Linked DNA regions of Variovorax paradoxus B4. The protein of the gene in region 1 interacts with the protein of each later gene in a pairwise test. Links are inferred from orthologs where the notes say so. Each region holds a gene or a part of one and is shown in the gene's direction. Other genes may lie near its edges. The genes, in order: VAPA_RS02515 and VAPA_RS12760.

Region 1 (10,405 bases):
AAGAGCGAGGGCGTGCGCTTCGCCTTCACGCACGACATCCAGGACGCGAGCGGCAAGCTGATCCAGGACGGGCGCATGTACGTGTTCACCACGCGCGCCGACACCATCATGGGCGTGACCTTCTGCGCCGTGGCGCCCGAGCATCCGCTGGCCGCGCACGCCGCCACGCTCAATCCGAAGGTCGCGGCCTTCATCGAGGAGTGCAAGGCCGGCGGCACCACCGAGGCCGAACTCGCCACGCAGGAGAAGAAGGGCGTGCCCACGGGCCTGACCGTCAAGCATCCGATCACCGACGAGCAGGTGCCGGTGTGGGTGGGCAACTACGTGCTCATCAACTATGGCGACGGCGCCGTGATGGGCGTGCCCGCGCACGACGAGCGCGACTTCGCCTTTGCCAACAAGTACGGCATCGAGATCATCCAGGTGGTGCTGGTCGACGACGAGCCGCACTTCGACTATCACAGGTGGCAGGACTGGTACGCCGACAAGCAGCGCGGCGTGACCATCAACTCCGACAACTTCAGCGGCATGACCTACAAGGAGGCGGTGGCCGCCGTGGCGCATGCGCTCGGCCAGAAGGGCCTGGGCGAGATGCAGACCACCTGGCGCCTGCGCGACTGGGGCGTGAGCCGCCAGCGCTACTGGGGCACGCCGATCCCCATCATCCATTGCGACGAGCACGGTGCGGTGCCGGTCCCCGAGAAGGACCTGCCCGTGGTGCTGCCGACCGACTGCGTACCCGACGGCTCGGGCAACCCGCTCGCCAAGCACGAAGGCTTCCACGCCGGCGTGGTGTGTCCCGTCTGTGGCAAGCCCGCGCGGCGCGAGACCGACACCATGGACACCTTCGTCGACAGCTCGTGGTACTTCATGCGCTACTGCGACCCGAAGAACGACCAGGCCATGGTCGCCGAGGGCGCCGACTACTGGATGCCGATGGACCAGTACATCGGCGGCATCGAGCATGCGATTCTTCACCTGCTGTACGCGCGCTTCTGGACCAAGGTGATGCGCGACCTGGGCCTGGTGAAGGTCGACGAGCCCTTCAGCAAGCTGCTCACGCAGGGCATGGTGCTCAACCACATCTACTACCACCGTGACGAGAGGGGCGGCAAGAACTACCACCCGCCGCTGGAGGTCACGCCCACGCTCGACGCGCAGGGCCGCATCGTCGGCGGCACCACCGCGGACGGCACCAAGGTCGAATACGGCGGCGTCGGCAAGATGGGCAAGAGCGAGCGCAACGGCGTCGACCCGCAGGACCTGATCGAGAAGTACGGCGCCGACACCGCGCGCCTGTACACCATGTTCACCGCACCGCCCGAAGCCACGCTCGAGTGGAACGACGCAGCCGTCGAAGGCAGCTACCGGTTCCTGCGCCGGGTCTGGAACTTCGGCGTGGCGCAGGCCGACGCGCAGCCCGCGGCGGCCGGCGGCCAGGCCTGCGGCAAGAACGCGCAGGCATTGCGCCGCGAGGTGCACACCGTGCTGCGCCAGGTCGACTACGACTACCAGCGCATGCAATACAACACGGTGGTGTCGGGCGCGATGAAGCTGCTCAATGCGCTGGAAGGCTTCAAGCCCGACGGCAGCGCCGGCGATACGGCCGCGCTGCGCGAAGGCTTCGGCATCCTGCTGCGCTGCCTGTATCCGGCCACGCCGCACATCGCGCACCAGCTCTGGCAGCAGCTCGGCTACGACAAGGAACTGGGCGACCTGCTCGACGCGCCCTGGCCCGTGGTCGACGTGGGCGCGCTGGAGCAGGACGAGATCGAGCTCATGCTCCAGGTCAACGGCAAGCTGCGCGGCGCGCTGCGCGTGCCGGCCGGCGCTTCCAAGGCCGAGATCGAAGCGCTCGCGCTTTCCTGCGACGACTTCGCCAAGTTCGCCGAAGGCGCGCCGGCCAAGCGCGTCATCGTGGTTCCCGGCCGGCTGGTCAACGTGGTCATTTGAACGAACGATAGAAGCATGAACAATCGCAACGCCTCGCTGCCGCGCCGCGGCTTTCTTCTGGGTCTTGCCGCGGCGGGCGCCAGCCTGGGGCTGGCCGGCTGCGGGTTCGAACTGCGCAAGGCGCCGGTGTTTGCGTTCAAGACGCTGTCGGTGTCGGGCAATTCGGAGCTGATCAACCGTCTGCGGCGCGAAATGCGTGCCGCCGGCACCGTGACGCTGGTGCCGCCCGAGCAGGCACAGAGCGCCGACGCGATCCTCGAGATCCTGGGCGAAAACCGCGACCGCATCGTGATCTCGACCAATTCGGCGGGCCTGCTGCGGGAGCTGCAACTGCAATTGCGCGTTCGCTTCAGCCTGCGCACGCCGGGCGGCAAGATGCTGCTGGCGCCCACCGAGGTGTCGCAGACGCGCGACCTGAGCTTCAACGAGACCAACGCGCTCGCCAAGGAAGGCGAGGCCGAACTGCTGTACCGGGACATGCAGGCCGACATTGCACAGCAGCTGATGCGCCGCCTCGCGGCCGTCAAGGAACTCTAGGCGGCACGAGCGCGCCTGCCGCACATTCCATGCAACTTGCCAGCGCCCAACTGGGCTCCCATCTGCAGAAGGGGCTGAAGTCCCTCTACACGATCCACGGCGACGAGCCGCTGCTCGCGCAGGAGGCGGCGGACGCCATCCGCACCGCGGCACGCGTGGCGGGCTATACGGAGCGCAGCTCGTACACCGTGGCCGGCGCGCACTTCGACTGGAGCGCGGTGCTTGCGGCGGGCGGCTCGCTCTCGCTGTTCGCCGACAAGCAGATCGTCGAGATCCGCATTCCCTCGGGCAAGCCCGGCAAGGACGGCAGCACGGCGCTGCAGCAGCTGGCCGAGGCCGCGCGGGACAACGACAGCACGCTCACGCTGGTGATGCTGCCGCGGCTCGACAAGGCCACGCGCACCGGCGCCTGGTTCTCGGCGCTCGAGAACAACGGCGTGAGCCTGCAGGTCGATCCGATCGAACGCGCCGCGCTGCCGCAGTGGATCGCGCAGCGCCTGGGCCTGCAGGGCCAGCGCGTGATGCCCGGCGACGAAGGCCAGCGCACGCTGCAGTTCTTTGCCGACCGCGTCGAGGGCAACCTGCTCGCCGCGCACCAGGAAATCCAGAAGCTCGCCCTGCTGCATCCGGCGGGCGAGCTGAGCTGGGAGCAGGTCGAAGGCGCGGTCAACAACGTGGCGCGCTACGACGTGTTCAAGCTCTCCGAGGCCGTGCTGGCCGGCAACCCGCAGCGCGTGGCGCGCATGCTCGACGGCCTGCAGGCCGAAGGCGAGGCCGAGGTGCTGGTGCACTACACGATCGCCGAGGACATCCGCGCGCTCAAGCGCGTGAAGGACGCCATGGCCGCGGGCCGGCCGCTGCCCATGGCCCTGCGCGAGAACCGCATCTGGGGCCCGCGCGAGCGCGCCTTCGAGCGCGTGCTGCCCCGGCTCGACGACCGCATGCTGGCCCGGCTGCTGCGCGCGGCCCATGTGGTGGATGGCATCTGCAAGGGGCTGAAGCAGCCCGACTGGCCCGCCAGCGGCTGGCAGGCCCTGCAGCGCCTGGCGCTGATGCTGTGCCGCGCCTGCAGCAGCGCTGCTCTTGCTCCCTCTCCCTCCGGGAGAGGGTTGGGGTGAGGGCCGGCGGCCCTCATCGCATCGCGCGTTTGCGAGTGCCCCGGCCCTCACCCTGGCCCTCTCCCGGAGGGAGAGGGGACAACACGGCAAGTGCGCGAAGCCTGGGGTTGATCCAAATGCAGGAAAATGCAGCGATGAACGCGTTCAACGTCAGCGAGCACATGCAGACCCTCGGCCTGCAGGCAAAAACCGCCGCATTCCTCATGGCCCGTGCGGATGCAGCTACCAAAAACAGAGCATTGAAGGCCCTGGCCAAGCGCCTGCGCGAAGCCGGCCCCGCCTTGGCCGAGGCCAACGAGAAGGACTTGGCGCGCGCCACGGCCGCCGGGCTTTCGGCGCCGATGGTCGACCGCCTCAAGCTCACGCCCAAGGTCATCGAGACCGTGGCGCTGGGTTGCGAGCAACTCGCCGGCATGGCCGATGTGATCGGCGAAATCATCGGCATGAAGCAGCAGCCCAGCGGCATCCGCGTGGGCCAGATGCGCGTGCCGATCGGCGTCTTCGGCATGATCTACGAGAGCCGCCCCAACGTGACCATCGAGGCCGCGAGCCTGGCCATCAAGAGCGGCAACGCCGCCATCCTGCGCGGCGGCTCCGAAGCCATCGAGTCGAACAAGGCGCTGGCGCTGCTGGTGTCCGGGGCGCTGGCCGAGGCCGGCCTGCCGGTCGAGGCGGTGCAGCTGGTGCAGACCACCGACCGCGAAGCCGTGGGCCAGCTGATCGCCATGCCCGAGTTCGTGGACGTGATCATCCCGCGCGGCGGCAAGGGCCTGATCGAGCGCATCAGCCGCGATGCCAAGGTGCCGGTCATCAAGCACCTCGACGGCAACTGCCACGTCTACGTGGACGATACGGCCGAGTTCGAGATGGCGCTGCGCATCGTCGACAACGCCAAGACCCAGAAATACAGCCCCTGCAACGCGGCCGAAGGCCTTCTGGTGTCGGCCGCGGTGGCGGAGGATTTCCTGCCCCGGATCGCCGCCATCTTCGCGGCCAAGGGCGTCGAAATGCGCTGCGACCCGGTGGCGGCCCGCATTCTGCGCGCCGACGATGCATTGGCTGGCTCGGGCGCAAGAGTCGTCGATGCGGTCGAGGCCGACTGGTCCGAGGAATACCTTGCCGCCGTGATCAGCATCAAGGTGGTCGCAGGGGTCGACGAGGCCATTGCGCACATCAACCGCTACTCGAGCCACCACACCGACGCCATCGTCACGCGCGACCATGTGCATGCGCAGCGTTTCCTGCGCGAGGTCGATTCGGCCAGCGTCATGGTCAATGCGAGCACACGCTTCGCGGATGGTTTCGAGTTTGGCCTGGGAGCGGAGATCGGCATCAGCACCGACAAATTCCATGCGCGCGGGCCGGTCGGCATCGAGGGGCTGACCTCGCTCAAGTACGTGGTGCTCGGGCAGGGCGAAGTCCGCAGCTGATGCGCCGGAGGCGGGCGGACTGAACCAAGTCCGCTCTACGTAGTCTTGTCATTGGGGCGGCCACCCCCAAATCCTACAATTCCGCTCTACCTTCAAGTACAAATCCAATAAGGCCGCCGCATGGTTCCGCATCTCGTCACCGCCCTGACCGGCCCGATCAACGAACTGGAGCAGCGGGTACTCGACTCGACGCCCGCCATCGAGCGCTGGTTCCGGCTCGAATGGATGGAGCACACGCCGCCGTTCTACAGCGCGGTCGACATCCGCAACGCGGGCTTCAAGCTGGCGCCGGTCGACACCAATCTCTTCCCCGGCGGCTGGAACAATCTCACCAAGGAGATGCTGCCGCTGGCGGTGCAGGCCGCGCAGGCCGCCATCGAGAAGATCTGCCCGGAAGCGCGCAACCTGCTGGTCATTCCCGAGAACCACTCGAAGAACACCTTCTACCTCGCCAACGTCGCCCAGCTGGTGCGGATCTTCCACATGGCGGGACTCAACGTGCGCGTGGGTTCGATCGATCCGGCCATCAAGTCGCCCAAGAAGATCGAGCTGCCCAACGGTGAAACCGTGTGCCTGGAGCCCGTGGTGCGCAGCAAGCGCCGCCTCGGGCTCAAGAATTTCGACCCCTGCACCATCCTGCTCAACAACGAGTTGGCGGCCGGCACCCCGGGCATCCTGGAAGACCTGCACGAGCAGTACCTGCTGCCGCCGCTGCACGCGGGCTGGTCGGTGCGGCGCAAGAGCAATCACCTGCACAGCTACGAAGAGCTGTCCAAGCGCTTCGGCAAGCTGCTTGGCATCGATCCCTGGCTCATCAACCCGATCTATGCGCGCGCCGACGGCGTCGATTTTGCCGAAGGCCGCGGCATCGACGTGCTGACCAGCCACGTGGAAGCGGTGCTGACCAAGGTGCGCCGCAAGTACAAGGAATACGGCATCAACGAGAAGCCCTTCGTCGTCGTCAAGGGCCATGTCGGCGGGGATGGCCCGGGCGTCATCACCGTGCGCGATGCAAAGGAAGTCGAGGGCCTTGTCGGCAAGTCGCGCGGCGCCTCCGCGGGCAGCAAGGCGGCCGCGGCCGCCAGGGAACTGCGCGAGCCCCGCGAGGTGATCGTGCAGGAAGGCGTGCTGACCAACGAGCGCGTGCACAACGGCGTGGCCGAGCCGGTGGTCTACATGATGGACCGCTACGTGGTGGGCGGCTTCTACCGCGTGCATGCCGAGCGCGCCCCCGACGAGAACCTCAAGCTTCCGGGCGCGAGCTTCGTGCCGCTGGCTTTCTCCGAAAGCGCGCACTTGCCGCAGCCAGGCGCCAAGCCCGGCGCGAGTGCCCCGAACCGCTTCTACATGTATGGCGTGGTGGGCCGCCTGGCCATGGTGGCTGCGAGCTACGAGCTGGAAGCCACCGATCCGGACGCCGAAATCTACGAATGATTTTCCGGGGCGGCTTGCGAAGGCGTCGGCCGGCGGCAAAATAGCGGCCCCACAGCAAAGGAAACAAAAGGGCGGAGGGGTGCGCGCGGCGGCTGGAAATTCCACCGCGGCGGCATCCCGGTGCGCGTGACGTCTGGTTACGCGCTGGCAGCCTCCCTTTTTCCCATCGACTTCGTGTCACCTCCCAAATCCTCTTCCGCCGCCGCCTTGATCATCGGCACCATCGGTGTCGTCTATGGCGACATCGGCACCAGCGTGCTGTATGCAGTCAAGGAAGTGTTCGGCCACGGCCATGTGCCGTTCACTGTCGAAAACGTCTACGGCATCCTTTCGATGTTCTTCTGGACGCTCACCGTCATCGTGTCGATCAAGTACGTGGTGCTGGTGCTGCGGGCCGACAACGAAGGCGAGGGGGGCCTGGTCGCCATGCTGGCGCTGGCCTCGCAGGCCGTGGCCGACAAGCCCAGGCTGCGCCATGTGCTGCTGCTGGTGGGCATCTTCGGCACTTCGCTCTTCTATGGCGACGGCGTCATCACGCCGGCCATCTCGGTGCTTTCCGCGGTCGAAGGCCTCGAAGTGGTGTCGCCCCACTTCAAGCACTATGTGCTGCCGGTCACGCTGGTGGTGCTGTTCGGCCTCTTCGTGGTGCAAAAACGCGGCACGGCCGGCATCGGCAAGTTCTTCGGGCCGATCACGCTGACATGGTTCATCGCCATTGCGGTGCTCGGCGTGTCGCAGATCGTTCACCACCCCGAAATCCTCAAGGCGCTGAACCCCTGGTTCGCGCTGAAGTTCATATGGAACAACCCGGGCACCAGCTTCATTCTGCTGGGCGCCACGGTGCTGTGCGTGACGGGCGCCGAGGCGCTGTACGCCGACCTCGGCCACTTCGGCAAGCGGCCGATCCGCGTGGCCTGGTTCACGGTCGTCATGCCGGCGCTCACGCTCAACTACTTCGGCCAGGGCGCGCTGCTGCTCGAGAATCCCGAGGCCGTGAAGAACCCCTTCTTCATGATGGCGCCCGAATGGGCGCTCATTCCGCTGGTGCTGCTGGCCACGGCGGCCACGGTCATCGCGTCCCAGGCGCTCATCACGGGGGCCTTCAGCGTCACGCGCCAGGTCATCCAGCTGGGCTACCTGCCGCGCCTGAACATCGAGCACACGAGCGTGCGCGCGGCGGGGCAGATCTACATTCCGCTGGTCAACTGGGGGCTGTTCGTGGCCATCGTGCTCGCGGTCGTCATGTTCCGCTCGTCGAGCAGCCTGGCCGCGGCCTATGGCATCGCGGTGACCACCGACATGCTCATCACCACGGTGCTGACCTTCTTCGTGATCCGCTACGCCTGGAAGCTGCCGCTGGCGCTGTGCATTGCGTCGACCGCGGTGTTCTTCGTGGTCGACTTCCTGTTCTTCGCTTCGAACCTGCTCAAGCTGTTCGAGGGCGGCTGGTTCCCGCTGGTGATCGGCGGCGCCGTGTTCACCCTGATGATCACCTGGAAGGAAGGCCGCCGCCTGATGGGCGAGGTGCAGCGTGCCGATGCGATCGAGCTGAAGGCGTTCCTCGATTCGGTGTTCGAGAGCCCGCCCGCGCGCGTGGACGGCACGGCGGTGTTCCTCACCGCGGAACCCGGCGTGGTGCCCAACGCGCTGCTGCACAACCTGAAGCACAACAAGGTGCTGCACGAGCAGAACCTGTTCGTGACGGTGCGCAACCACGAGGTGCCCTGGATACCGATGGACAAGCGCATCGAGATCGAGGCGCTCGGCCATCATTGCTGGCAGGTCATCGTGCACTACGGCTTCAAGAACGATGTCGACCTGCCGCGCGCGCTCGACAATGCGCGCCTGCGCGGTTGCCAGCTCGAGCCCATGACGACGAGCTACTTCCTCTCGCGCGACGTCGTCATTCCCACGCTGGGCAGCGGCATGGCGCCGTGGCGCGAGAAGCTGTTCGCGCAGATGCACCACAACGCGAGCGGCGCGGCCGCGTTCCTGGGGTTGCCGAACAACGCGGTGGTGGAGCTGGGCTCCAAGATCGAGATCTGACCGGCGGCGGCCCGCGCGGCCTCGCGCGGCCGCCCGCCTCAGCCCAGTCCCAGCATCTGCCCCAGGCTGCGCTGCGAGGCGGGCCTGTCGAGGGCGATGTTCTTCTCAAGCACCAGCAGGTGCTCTTCCATCAGACGCACGGCCTCGTCCGCATCGCCGCGCGCAATGGCATCGACCACGTCCGCATGCTCGCCGTGTTCGCACGATGCATTGCCGGGCGGTTCGTAGAGCGCCACGATCAGCGAGCAGCGCGACATGAGTTCGGTCAGGTAGCGCTCCAGGATCGGATTGCGTGCGAGCTTCGCCACGCGCAGGTGAAAGGTGCTGGCCAGGCGCGCCCACTCGGGCTGCGCGTAGCGGTGCATCGCCGCATGCTCTTCCTTCAGGTGGCGCCGCAGTTCGGCGATTTCGGCGCGCGTGGCGTTGCGCACGGCCATGCGCACCAGCGCGGCCTCGAGCGCGCGGCGCGCCTCGAAGATCTGCCGCGTTTCCTCGGGCGAAGGCATGGCCACGATGGCACCGCGGTTCGGCCGCAGTTCCACGATGTGATCGTGCGCGAGCCGCTGGAGCACCTTGCGCACCAGCGCGCGGCTGACGCCGAACAGCTCGCACAGCGATGCCTCCGGCAGCTTGGTGCCGGGCGCGAGGCGCTGGTTGGTCACGCCTTCGAAGACCGAGCGGTAGATGCGCTCCTCGATGTCGCTGTGGTCGTCGCTCTTCGTCGCGGCACCGTCGGTGGGCGGCAGCTTGCGCCGGGCGGGGCGCGGCGCAATGGCGGGCTTGGATGGCGGGGATGAGCGGGGCATGGCGCAGGCGATGAGGGAACCCGCCCATTATCGAGCGCGTGCAGCGCGTGCCGGGGCCTATGCAAAGTCCGCGGGCCGGTCCGCCGCGAGCCGCTGCATGTGGGATGCGATCGCACCCGGCGTGGTGAGCCAGATGTCGCCGCGGTCGCGCGCGCGTGCCAGGTGCGCCAGCGCCGTGCGCAGGTGGCGCAGCCGATAGGGCTGCCCCACGATGTAGGGATGCAGCGCGAGGCCCATCACCAGCGGCTGCGCGCGCGACTGCTCGAGCATCTCGTCGAAGTTGTCGACCACCATCGCGCTGAAGTCCCTGGCGTCCATGAGGCGTCCCACGATCATCGGAATGTCGTTGAGCTCCTGCGGATACGGCACCGACCAGATCGAGCCGCCGCCGCGCGTGCGCATGCGCACCGGCTGGTCGTCGTGGCACCAGTTGAGCGTGTAGCCATAGCCGGTCTCGGCCAGCAGGTCGGGCGTCACGGCGCTTTCCGAGATCCACGGCGACAGCCATCCGGCGGGTGCCTGGCCGCTTTCCCGCTGCATGCGTTCGCGGCAGCGCGACAGCAACGCGCGCTCGTGCGCCTCGTCCCATGCGCCCTGGCGCTCCGCGTTGCTGTGGCCGTGGCCGATCAGCTCGTCGCCGCGCGCCACGCAGGCCTGCACCAGCTCCGGGCAATGGTCATAGAGCGCCGTATTGACGAGCGCGCCGGTCGGCAGTGCCAGCGCATCGAACAGTTCGAGACAGCGCCAGGCGCCCACGCGGTTGCCGTATTCGCGCCAGCCGTGGTTCAGCACGTCGGGCTGCGGCGAGGCCGGGCCGATGCATGCGCCCAGGCCGTCGCCGAACGCGAAATGCTCGATGTTGAAGCCGATGTACACGGCCAGCCGTGCGCCGTTCGGCCACGCGTGGTCGGGCCGACGCGTGATGGGGCTGTAGTCGAAGCGGCCGTGCGTGGGCAGCCGCTCGGGCCAGCGTGCCGTCATGCGCCCCGCCTCACAGCACCGCCAGCCCGGCGCGCACCAGCAGCCATTCGGCGCTGTCGTTCCACACGTCCATCCGGCTGATGAGCCCGTGGCGCACCAC
Region 2 (10,334 bases), 2.2 Mb from region 1 along the record:
GCGACCAGAAGCACGCTCGGCCTGACACCGACGCCGGCCTGCGCGGCGGCCGAAAGAACCAGCGCGGTGGTCGGCTCCAGCGTGCTTTCGAGCGCCGCTGCAATCCGCACGCGCGGGCCGGCGCGCACGGCGCGGTCGGCCATCGCGCGGTCGATGCGCTGGGCCGTGAAGGCGCCACCCGTGGCGGTTTTTTCCGCGATGCCGCCGATGGTCGAGCAGGTGCACGCCACCACGGCGGCACCGTCGGATGCGGCCTCGCGCATGGCCTCGTGCACACGCGCTGCAAACATCGGGTTGTCGATGCCCACGGCGCGGGCTTCGTGCAGCAGTTCCTCCATCACCAGGTGGCGCACCTCCAGTTCCGGCGCGATCTCGCGGGTGAGGCGCTCGAAGGTCGGCACATGAACCTGCGCCGTGTGGAGGAAGGCGATGGCGTCAGTCATCGAGAAGAAGGCCTCAGGCCGCTTCGCGGGCGCGCCGCGCCTCGTAGGCCTTCAGGTGGACGTAGGCCGTGCGCAGCACCGAAGGCACGGGCGAAGGGGCGGTGGGCGCGCGGCCCAGCAGGTCGCCGACGATGTGGTCGGCCTCGACCGGCGCCCCGCGCACGATGTCCTTGTACATGGAGGCCGTCATCGTGGAGCCTGCGGCCGTCATGATGGCGCGGCCACGCTCGACGGCTGCCGGTCGCGGCGCGAAGCCGTTGTGCGCGGCAATGGCGCAGCATTCGTCGAAGATCGCGAGCGCCACGTCCTGTCCGCCCGCGCTTGCGATGTCGCCGATGGACGCGCGCATCAGGCTCGTGAGGCCCGCCGCCGAGGCGATGAAGACCCACTTCTCCCACATGTCCTGCGAGATGTTCTCGCTCTGCGTGGCGTCGAACTTTGCACCGGCGAACTGGGCGGCAATGGCATCGACGCGTGCCGAGCGTCCGCCCGCGCGCTCGCCGAAGCTCAGGCCGTGCATGTCGTTGAGGCGCAGCACGCGGCCTTCGTCGTCCAGCGTGGCGGAGATCATGCACAGGCCGCCCAGAACGCATTCGCTGCCAAAGCGATCGACCAGGCGGTCGATGTGCTTCATGCCGTTGAGCAGGGGAAGAATGACCGTGTCCGGGCCGACGGCCGGCGCGAACGAATCCATGGTCGAGTCGAGGTCGTAGGCCTTGCTGCCGACCACGACCACGTCGAAGGGCGCCTGGATGTCCTCGGCCAGCACGTGGGGCGGCGAGGGCAGCTGCAGGTTGCCGAACGGGCTCTGCACCACCAGTCCGGTCGTCGCGATCTGTGCCGCGCGCCGCGCTCGCAGCAGAAAGGTCACGTCGCGTCCCGCCTCCAGCAGCCGACCGCCGAAATAACCACCGAGTGCACCGGCACCCACCATCAGAAATCGCATTGTGAATTGCTCCTGAGACTAAAGGACTCGGGCGATGATGCCCGCGATTGCGCTGACCTGCTGGGCGTGCCGAAAATGCGGGCGGGGCGGAAGAGCTTTTGGGGAAAAGGTCTTGGTCGCTTCGCATAATCGTCCCGGTCATTCCTTTCCGTTCATGTTTCCCTACTTCAAAGGAGCTTCACCCATGAGCCAGACCCGAATTGCCGTGATCGTCGGCAGCCTTCGCAAGGATTCGTACAACCAGAAGCTGGCCCTTGCGCTGGCCCACCTCGCGCCGTCGGACTTCACGTTCGAGCATTTGCGCATCGACGATCTGCCCCTGTACAACCAGGACGACGACGGCAACCAGGCGCCTTCGGTGAAGCGGCTCAAGACCGAGATCGCGGCCGCCCAGGGTTTGTTGTTCGTCACGCCCGAATACAACCGTTCGTTCCCCGGCGTACTGAAGAATGCCATCGATCACGCTTCGCGTCCCTATGGCCAGAACGCCTGGGCTGGCAAGCCGGCGGGCGTGCTGGGCATTTCGGTGGGCGCCATCGGTACCGCGGTGGCGCAGCAGCATCTGCGCACTGTGCTGGCGTATCTCGATGTCCCCACGCTCGGGCAGCCGGAGGCGTTCCTTCAGGCCAAGGATGGCCTGTTCGACGACAAGGGCCACATCGGCATTGAAGGCACGAAGAAGTTCCTGCAGGGGTGGATGGACAAGTACGTGGCTTGGGTCAAGAGCCACGCGGCCGCCTGACGCGCCGGGGGGCTGCCGAATCCCATGAAAAATGCCGCCCTGGGGGGCGGCATTTCTTTTGGCTGAAACCGAGGCTCAGGCGGCCCGGGCCACGTCCTGCTGGTTGGCGGCTTCGGCCGTTGCCGCCCGGATGTCGGCGCGTGCCGTGGCCAGCGCGGCGGCCTTGGGCGCGTCGCCCATGGCAAGGCCTTCCGCACGCACGAAGCGCACGTCGGTGATGCCGAAGAAGCCGAAAACCACCTTCAGGTAGCTCTCCTGATGTTCCGCGGCCTGGCCGCCTTCGGTGGTCGAGTAGATGCCGCCGCGGCTGGACGCCACGATCACGGTCTTGCCGCCGGCCAGACCCACGGGGCCCTTGTCGGTGTACTTGAAGGTGCGGCCGATCTGCGCGAGCCGGTCGATCCAGGCCTTCAGCTGGGTCGGGACCGAGAAGTTGTACAGCGGCGCGCCCACCACGACGACGTCGGCAGCGAGGAACTGGCTCACGAGCGCTTCCGAGAGCGCGTTTTCGCGCTGCTGGGCTTCGGTCGGCTGGGCCTGCACGCCGGTCTTGATGCCCAGGGCATCGGCGCCGAAGTGCGACGGGGCGTTGGCGGCGAGGTCGAGGTACTCGACCGTGGTGTCGGGATGCGCGGCCTTCCAGGCCGCCACGATCTCGGCCGTGAGGAGGCGCGAGGTCGAATTGGCACTCAGGATGCTGGAGTCGATGTGGAGCAGCTTCATGGTCGATCACTTTCGTGTGGAGGTCGGCGCTCAAAGGTGGCCGGCGATGGCGTAATTCTATTTTTGATGCGAGTGAGCGATAAGTAGCCAAATTTTGACTACATCGTTCCATGTGCGGGACAATCGCCGCATGCAAGACCTCAACGACATGGTTTTCTTCGCCGAAGTGGCAGAGCGCGGCGGCTTTGCCGCGGCCAGCCGCGCGCTCGGCATTCCCAAGTCGCGCCTGTCGCGCCGGGTGGCCGAACTGGAGGAGCGGCTCGGCGTGCAGCTGATGCAGCGCAGCACGCGGCGCCTGTCGCTCACGCCGGCGGGCGAGATCTTCCTGCGGCATTCGGCCGCCGTGCGCGACGCGGCCCAGGCTGCGACCGAGGCGGTGGCTCAGGTGCACACCGATCCCTGCGGCACGGTCCGCCTGAGCTGCCCGATCACCATCGCCCACAGCGGGCTCGCGCAGTTGCTGCCGCGCTTCATGGAGCGCTACCCGGCGGTGCGCGTCGACCTGCGCGTCATGAACCGGCCCGTGGACCTGATCGAAGAGGGGATCGACATCGCGCTGCGCGTGCGGCCCGCCATCGAGGACAGCACCACGCTGGTGGCCAAGGTGCTGGGCACCAGCCGCGCCGTGCTCGTGGCCCGGCCGGAACTGCTGCAGCGCCTGGGCCCGGTCCGCACGCCGGCCGACCTCGAGCGGCTGCCGACGACGGCCATGTCGGCCAACGGCGAAGGCCGCAGCGAATGGCGGCTCGAGGGGCCGAACGGCGAGATCCACGTGCATGTCCACACGCCGCGCTGCGTGGCGGACGACCTGGCGACGCTGCAGCTGGTCGCGCTCGAGGGCGTGGGCGTGACGCTGCTGCCGGGCTACATGTGCCGCGCCGACGTGGAGGCGGGCCGACTCGTGCAGGTGCTGCCCGGCTGGGGGCCGGCGCCGGTGATCGCGCACATGGTCTTTCCGCAGCGCCGCGCCCTGGTGCCGGCGGTTCGCCAGCTGATCGACTTCCTGGCCGAGCACATGAGCGGGAGCCAATCGGGCATGTACTGACTGGATGGATTGGCTGCTCCTTATGCGAAAAATGCCATAACCAAACAAGTAGATATTCGTTTGGCATTGAAGTCGCACTTCGCACAATCCCAGGCTCTCATCCATTCAAGGAGCGACCATGGCGACCCTGCGACTCGGCGACACTGCCCCCAATTTCACCCAGGACTCCAGCGAAGGTCCCCTCGACTTCTACCAATGGGCCGGCGATTCATGGGTGGTGTTCTTCTCGCACCCGGCCGATTTCACGCCCGTATGCACCACCGAGCTCGGCAAGACGGCGGCGCTGTCGGGCGAATTCGCCAAGCGCGGCGTGAAGCCCATCGCGCTGAGCGTCGACCCGGCCACCAGGCACAAGGAGTGGATCGGCGACATCAACGAGACGCAGAACACCACCGTCAACTTTCCGATCATTGCGGACCACGACCGCAAGGTGGCCGACCTGTACGACCTGATCCACCCGAACGCGTCGGCCACGGCCACGGTGCGCAGCGTCTTCATCATCGATCCGAAGAAGGCGATCCGCGCGACCATCACTTACCCGGCGTCGACCGGCCGCAATTTCGACGAGATCCTGCGCGTGATCGACTCGCTGCAGCTCACCGACAGCCACAAGGTGGCCACGCCCGTGAACTGGAAGGACGGCGACGACGTGGTCATCATCCCGAGCATCCAGGACCCGGCCGAGCTCGCCGAGCGCTTCCCCAAGGGCTTCAAGGCCGTGAAGCCCTACCTGCGCATCACGCCGCAGCCGAACAGGTAAGAAGCGGGCAGGGCAGCGTCGCCATGCAGACTCGCGTGATCATCGTGCCCGGCTGGCGCGACTCCGGGCCCGGCCATTGGCAGAGCCTGTGGGAAGAGCGCATTCCGGGTGCCGCGCGGGTGGTGCAGGACGACTGGGCATCGCCCAAGCGCGAGGCCTGGGTGGCCACGCTGGCCAGGCTGGTGCTCGAAAGCCCCGGGCCGGTGGTGATTGCCGCGCACAGCCTGGGCTGCATTGCCACGGCGCACCTGCCGGCGGAGGCGGCGGCACGCATCCGCGGGGCGCTTCTGGTGGCGCCGGCCGATCCGGAGCGCCGGGCCGTGCTGTCGGACTTCGCGCCCGTGCCGTATGCGGCGCTGCCGTACCGCAGCATCGTGGTGGCGAGCAGCAACGACCCGTATTGCCCGATCCGCCTGGCCGGCGCCTATTCCCGCGCCTGGGGCAGTGAGTTTGTCCGCATGCAGAATGCGGGCCATATCAACATCGATTCGGGACATGGAGACTGGCCGCTCGGCCTCGCCTTGCTCCAGTCGTTGACCGACGAGCCCGCTGCATGGCCAGCGGGCCGTGAATTTTCAGAAACCTTGGCAACCACATGACTTCCAGATTCAAGACCTTTGCCGCCGTGCTCGCGTTGGCGTCTTCCGCACTCGCCGGCAGCAGCGCCTTCGCCCAGGGCACCACGCTGCTGAACGCCTCGTACGACGTGGCGCGCGAGTTCTACAAGGACTACAACGCGGCGTTCGTGGCCAACTACAAGAAGACCACCGGCAAGGACGTGAAGATCGACCAGTCGCATGGCGGCTCCAGCGCCCAGGCGCGCGCGGTGGCCGACGGCCTCGATGCCGACGTGGTGACCATGAACACCTCCACCGACGTCGACTTTCTTGCCAATGCCGGCATGGTCGCGAAGGACTGGAACAAGAAATTCCCCGAGAACGCATCGCCCACCACCTCGACCATGCTGTTCCTGGTGCGCAACGGCAACCCCAAGGGCATCAAGGACTGGGACGACCTGGTCAAGCCCGGCGTGCAGGTCGTGATCGTCAACCCCAAGACCGGCGGCAACGGGCGCTACGCCTATCTCGCGGCCTGGGGCTACGTCAAGAAGAAGGGCGGCACCGACGCCCAGGCGGCCGAGTTCGTCGGCAAGCTGTTCAAGAACGTGCCGGTGCTGGCACGCGGCGGCCGCGACGCGACCACCGCCTTCCTGCAGCGCAACATCGGCGATGCGCTGATCACCTTCGAATCCGAAGTGGTGTCGATCGACCGCGAGTTCGGCACGGGCAAGGTCGATTCGGTCTACCCGTCGATCAGCATCGTGGCCGAGAACCCGGTGGCCGTGGTCGAGCGCAGCACCAAGAAGAAGGGCACCGGCGAACTCGCCAAGGCCTACCTTGACTGGCTCTATTCCGAAGAGGCGCAGGAAATCGCGGCCAAGCATGCGCTGCGCCCGCGCTCGCAGGCCGTGCTCAAGAAGTACGCCGCCACCTTCAAGCCGCTGCAGCTTTTCACGGTGCAGGAACTGTTCGGCAGCCTCGGCGATGCGCAGAAGGTGCACTTCAACGACGGCGGCCAGTTCGACAAGCTCTACACGCCCGGCGCAAAGTAAATGAGCGGCGCAGTTTCTTCGGCGCTCCCGTCCGCGGGAGCGCCGCTTTCGCATGTGAACCGGGCAGGGGGTTCCAAGCGGGTGCTGCCGGGCTTTCACATAACGCTCGGCTTCTCCATTCTTTACCTGAGCCTGATCGTGCTGATTCCGCTCTCGGCGCTGGTCTTCAAGACCTTCACGCTGAGCTGGGAGCAGTTCTGGGTGGCCGTGAGCGCGCCGCGCGTGATGGCCTCGTACCGGCTCACGTTCGGCGCCTCGCTGATCGCAGCCGTGGTGAACGCGGTGTTCGGCCTGCTCGTGGCCTGGGTGCTGGTGCGCTACAAGTTTCCGGGCAAGCGCATCGTCGATGCGCTGGTCGACCTGCCGTTCGCGCTGCCGACGGCGGTGGCCGGCATCTCGCTCACGGCGCTGCTCGCGGGCAACGGCTGGATCGGGCAATTGCTCGAGCCGCACGGCATCAAGCTGGCGTTCACGCCGGCGGGCATCGTGATTGCGCTGATCTTCATCGGGCTGCCGTTCGTGGTGCGCACGGTGCAACCGGTGCTCGAGGATGCCGAGAAGGAACTCGAAGAAGCCGCCACTTCGCTGGGCGCGACGCGGCTTCAGACCTTCACGAAGGTGATCTTCCCGTCGATTGCGCCGGCGTTGCTGACCGGCTTTGCCATGGCCTTTGCCCGTGCCATCGGCGAGTACGGCTCGGTGATCTTCATTGCCGGCAACATGCCGATGATCTCGGAGATCACGCCGCTCATCATCATCGGCAAGCTGGAGCAGTACGACTATGCGGGCGCCACGGCGGTCGCGCTGGTGATGCTGGTCATTTCATTCCTCCTGCTGCTGGTCATCAACGGCTTGCAGGCCTGGCAGCGCAAGCGCGCGGGAGCATGAGATGAGTGCACCTTCCAAAGTCATCCGCCGCGCGCAGGCCGGCACCACCGAATCGGCCTGGGTGCGCTGGACGCTGATCGGCGTTGCGCTCGCGTTCATGTTCCTGTTCCTCGTGCTGCCCCTGGCCGCCGTGGCGACGGAAGCCCTGCGCAAGGGCCTGGGCGCCTATCTCGAAGCGCTGAAGGAGCCCGACGCCTGGAGCGCGATCCGCCTCACGCTGATCACGGCCGCCATCGCGGTGCCGATGAACCTGGTGTTCGGCGTGGCCGCGGCCTGGGCCATCGCCAAGTTCGAGTTCCGCGGCAAGGCCTTCCTGACCACGCTGGTGGACCTGCCGTTCGCGGTGTCGCCGGTGGTGGCGGGACTGATCTACGTGCTGGTCTTCGGCGCGCAGGGCTGGCTCGGTCCGTGGCTGGCCGAACACGACATCAAGATCATCTTCGCGGTGCCCGGCATCGTGCTGGCGACCGTGTTCGTGACCTTTCCGTTCATTGCGCGCGAACTCGTGCCGCTGATGCAGGCGCAGGGCACCGACGAAGAGCAGGCTGCCATCGTGCTCGGCGCGACCGGCTGGCAGACCTTCTGGCGCGTGACCTTGCCCAACATCAAGTGGGGCCTGCTGTACGGCGTGATCCTCTGCAACGCGCGCGCCATGGGCGAGTTCGGCGCAGTGTCGGTGGTGTCGGGCCACATCCGCGGCCAGACCAACACCATGCCGCTGCATGTGGAAGTGCTCTACAACGAGTACCAGTCGGTGGCGGCCTTTGCCGTGGCCTCGCTACTCGCCATCCTGGCGCTGGTCACGCTGGTGATCAAGTCGGTCATCGAATGGCGCCACGAACGCGAAATGAAAGCCATCGCCGAACTGCCGCCCGAGCGCCCGCCGCAAGCCTCGGCCGCCTGAGAGAGAAAGAACAAGACCATGAGCATCGAAATCCGCAACATCAGCAAGCAGTTCGGCGACTTCCGGGCGCTGAACAACGTGAACCTCGACGTCGAGTCGGGCGAGCTCGTCGCGCTGCTCGGCCCCTCGGGCTGCGGCAAGACCACGCTGCTGCGCATCATCGCGGGGCTGGAAACGGCCGACACGGGCAGCATTCTCTTTTCGGGCGAAGACACCACCGACGTGCACGTGCGCGAACGCCAGGTGGGCTTCGTGTTCCAGCACTACGCGCTGTTCCGCCACATGACGGTGTTCGAGAACGTGGCCTTCGGCCTGCGCGTGAAGCCGCGCAAGGAGCGCCCGAGTGAGGCGCAGATCAGGCAGAAGGTGACCGACCTGCTCAAGCTGGTGCAGCTCGACTGGCTGGCCGACCGCTACCCTTCGCAGCTCTCCGGCGGACAGCGCCAGCGCATCGCGTTGGCGCGTGCGCTGGCGGTGGAACCCAAGGTGCTGCTGCTCGACGAACCCTTCGGCGCGCTCGACGCCAAGGTGCGCAAGGAGCTGCGCCGCTGGCTGCGCCGGCTGCACGACGAACTGCACGTCACCTCCATCTTCGTCACGCACGACCAGGAAGAGGCGCTCGAGGTGGCCGACCGCGTGGTGGTCATCAACAAGGGCCGCATCGAGCAGGTCGGCTCCCCGCAAGAGGTGTGGGACCAGCCCGCAAGCCCTTTCGTCTACGGCTTTCTGGGCGACGTGAACCTGTTCCATGGCCGGGCCGACAACGGCGCGGTGCAGCTCGACGGCATGCGACTCGACTCGCCCGAACACAGCGGCGCGCGCGACGCCAAGGCCATGGCCTATGTGCGGCCGCACGACCTTACCGTGGAGCGCTACACCGCCGGCGCAACCGGCATCGTGGCCACCTTGTCGCGCGCCATCGTGGTCGGCCCGATCGCGCGGCTGGAACTTGAACCCACCGAAACGAATCCAGATAATCCGGGCTCCGGAACCATCATCGAGGCGCAACTCCCTGCGCAACAGTTCCGTGAACTGGGCCTGCAGGAGGGCGACACGGTTGTCGCCACGCCGCGCAAGGCCCGGGTGTTCGTAGAAGAAGATTGGGTTTCCCCTTGATCGATTGGTACTTCGGCGCGCCGCGCCGCGCGTATGGGCTGATCTGCCTGGCCTGCGTCCTGATGCTGGCCTTCGGGCTCTACCTGCAGCACGTGGTCGGCCTCGAGCCTTGTCCCATGTGCATCGTGCAGCGCTATGCGCTGGTGCTGGTGGCGCTCTTCACCGGGCTGGCCGGCGTGTTCAGGAGCCGCGGCCTGCAGGCGACGGGCGGTGTGCTGGCGCTGGTGTCAGCCATCGGCGGCGCCTACACGGCGGCAGCGCAAAGCTGGCTCCAGTGGAATCCGCCCGAGGTCGTGACCTGCGGGCGCGACCTCTACGGAATGATCGAGACCTTTCCGCTCAAGCGGGCGCTGCCGATGATCTTCCGCGGCGGCGGCGATTGTTCGAAGGTCGACTGGTCTCTGTTCGGCCTGACGCTGGCGAACTGGTCGTTCATTGCCTTCGTGGTGCTGGCGATCCTGTTGCTCGTGTTGCTGCTTCGCCGGCGTCCGGCGCGCTAAAGCGGCAGGGTATCGAAGGCCGCGTAGGCGGTCGCCAGCCAGGACTTCACGCGCTGGCGCTCCAGTAGCCCGAGCGCATGAGGTCCTTCGCGGTCGTTCACGGCCTTCCAGAAACTGGTGTTCTGCGCATCGATCTTGCGCATGCTCGCCTCGTGCAGGCGCGGCAGCGTGATCACGCGGGCGCCGTTCACGGTGGCCTTGGAGAGCGACTGCGACGCCAGCAGCATGCCGAAGTCGCTGCCGCGGCCGTAGTTCTGCACCACGATGTAGTTGGGCCGGCTGCCGAAGGTGTCGATCAGCGTGCCGAGCAGGTCGGTGGAGTCCTTGCCGTCGTCCAGCACGTGCCAGAAGTTCACGGCCACGCCCAGTTCGTCGAACACGTCGAACAGGTCCGATTCCTTGATCCAGCGCGACAGCGGCGCCAGCGTCTGGGCCGCCAGGTCGACGATGACGCTTTGCTGCGGGTTCGTCTCGAAGCCGTTCACCACGGTGTCGAGTCCCTCGAAGCTGTCGACCACGATGGGGGAAGCAAAGCCTTCGTAGAAGCGCGTGAAGGAGCTGTGCGAGCGGTCGGTGTCGAAGCCCGTGAAAGGCTTGCTGTGGTCGATGAAGTACTGCGCCAGCACGCGCGCCGTGACCGACTTGCCGACACCGC

Evidence for each region.
Region 2: the proteins of VAPA_RS02515 (region 1) and VAPA_RS12760 interact in binary tests that used the Escherichia coli proteins (3 or more experiments, as listed by UniProt). The link is inferred for Variovorax paradoxus B4 from one-to-one orthologs.

Annotation. Positions count from the first base shown.
Region 1 is NC_022247.1:544,500-554,904, forward strand. The notes cover bases 2,902-5,890. They hold VAPA_RS02515 (glutamate-5-semialdehyde dehydrogenase), read left to right. Parts: upstream 2,902-3,742; coding sequence 3,743-5,038; downstream 5,039-5,890. Other genes in these bases: holA (DNA polymerase III subunit delta), read left to right, coding at 2,902-3,608; gshA (glutamate--cysteine ligase), read left to right, coding at 5,159-5,890. In the rest of the region: leuS (leucine--tRNA ligase), read left to right, coding at 1-1,953; VAPA_RS02505 (LPS-assembly lipoprotein LptE), read left to right, coding at 1,969-2,490; more of holA, read left to right, coding at 2,520-2,901; more of gshA, read left to right, coding at 5,891-6,472; VAPA_RS02525 (potassium transporter Kup), read left to right, coding at 6,647-8,518; VAPA_RS02530 (GntR family transcriptional regulator), read right to left, coding at 8,557-9,324; VAPA_RS02535 (polysaccharide deacetylase family protein), read right to left, coding at 9,382-10,305; VAPA_RS02540 (hypothetical protein), read right to left, coding at 10,316-10,405. UniProt on the Escherichia coli protein: Catalyzes the NADPH-dependent reduction of L-glutamate 5-phosphate into L-glutamate 5-semialdehyde and phosphate. The product spontaneously undergoes cyclization to form 1-pyrroline-5-carboxylate.
Region 2 is NC_022247.1:2,737,969-2,748,302, forward strand. What follows is about bases 7,213-10,130. They hold VAPA_RS12760 (sulfate/molybdate ABC transporter ATP-binding protein), read left to right. Parts: upstream 7,213-8,081; coding sequence 8,082-9,179; downstream 9,180-10,130. Other genes in these bases: cysW (sulfate ABC transporter permease subunit CysW), read left to right, coding at 7,213-8,063; VAPA_RS12765 (disulfide bond formation protein B), read left to right, coding at 9,176-9,679; VAPA_RS12770 (P-loop NTPase family protein), read right to left, coding at 9,676-10,130. In the rest of the region: VAPA_RS12710 (hypothetical protein), read right to left, coding at 1-443; panE (2-dehydropantoate 2-reductase), read right to left, coding at 457-1,389; VAPA_RS12720 (NADPH-dependent FMN reductase), read left to right, coding at 1,574-2,131; VAPA_RS12725 (FMN-dependent NADH-azoreductase), read right to left, coding at 2,207-2,854; VAPA_RS12730 (LysR family transcriptional regulator), read left to right, coding at 2,985-3,899; VAPA_RS12735 (peroxiredoxin), read left to right, coding at 4,018-4,659; VAPA_RS12740 (RBBP9/YdeN family alpha/beta hydrolase), read left to right, coding at 4,683-5,258; VAPA_RS12745 (sulfate ABC transporter substrate-binding protein), read left to right, coding at 5,255-6,271; sulfate ABC transporter permease subunit CysT, read left to right, coding at 6,272-7,159; more of cysW, read left to right, coding at 7,161-7,212; more of VAPA_RS12770, read right to left, coding at 10,131-10,334. UniProt on the Escherichia coli protein: Part of the ABC transporter complex CysAWTP involved in sulfate/thiosulfate import. Responsible for energy coupling to the transport system.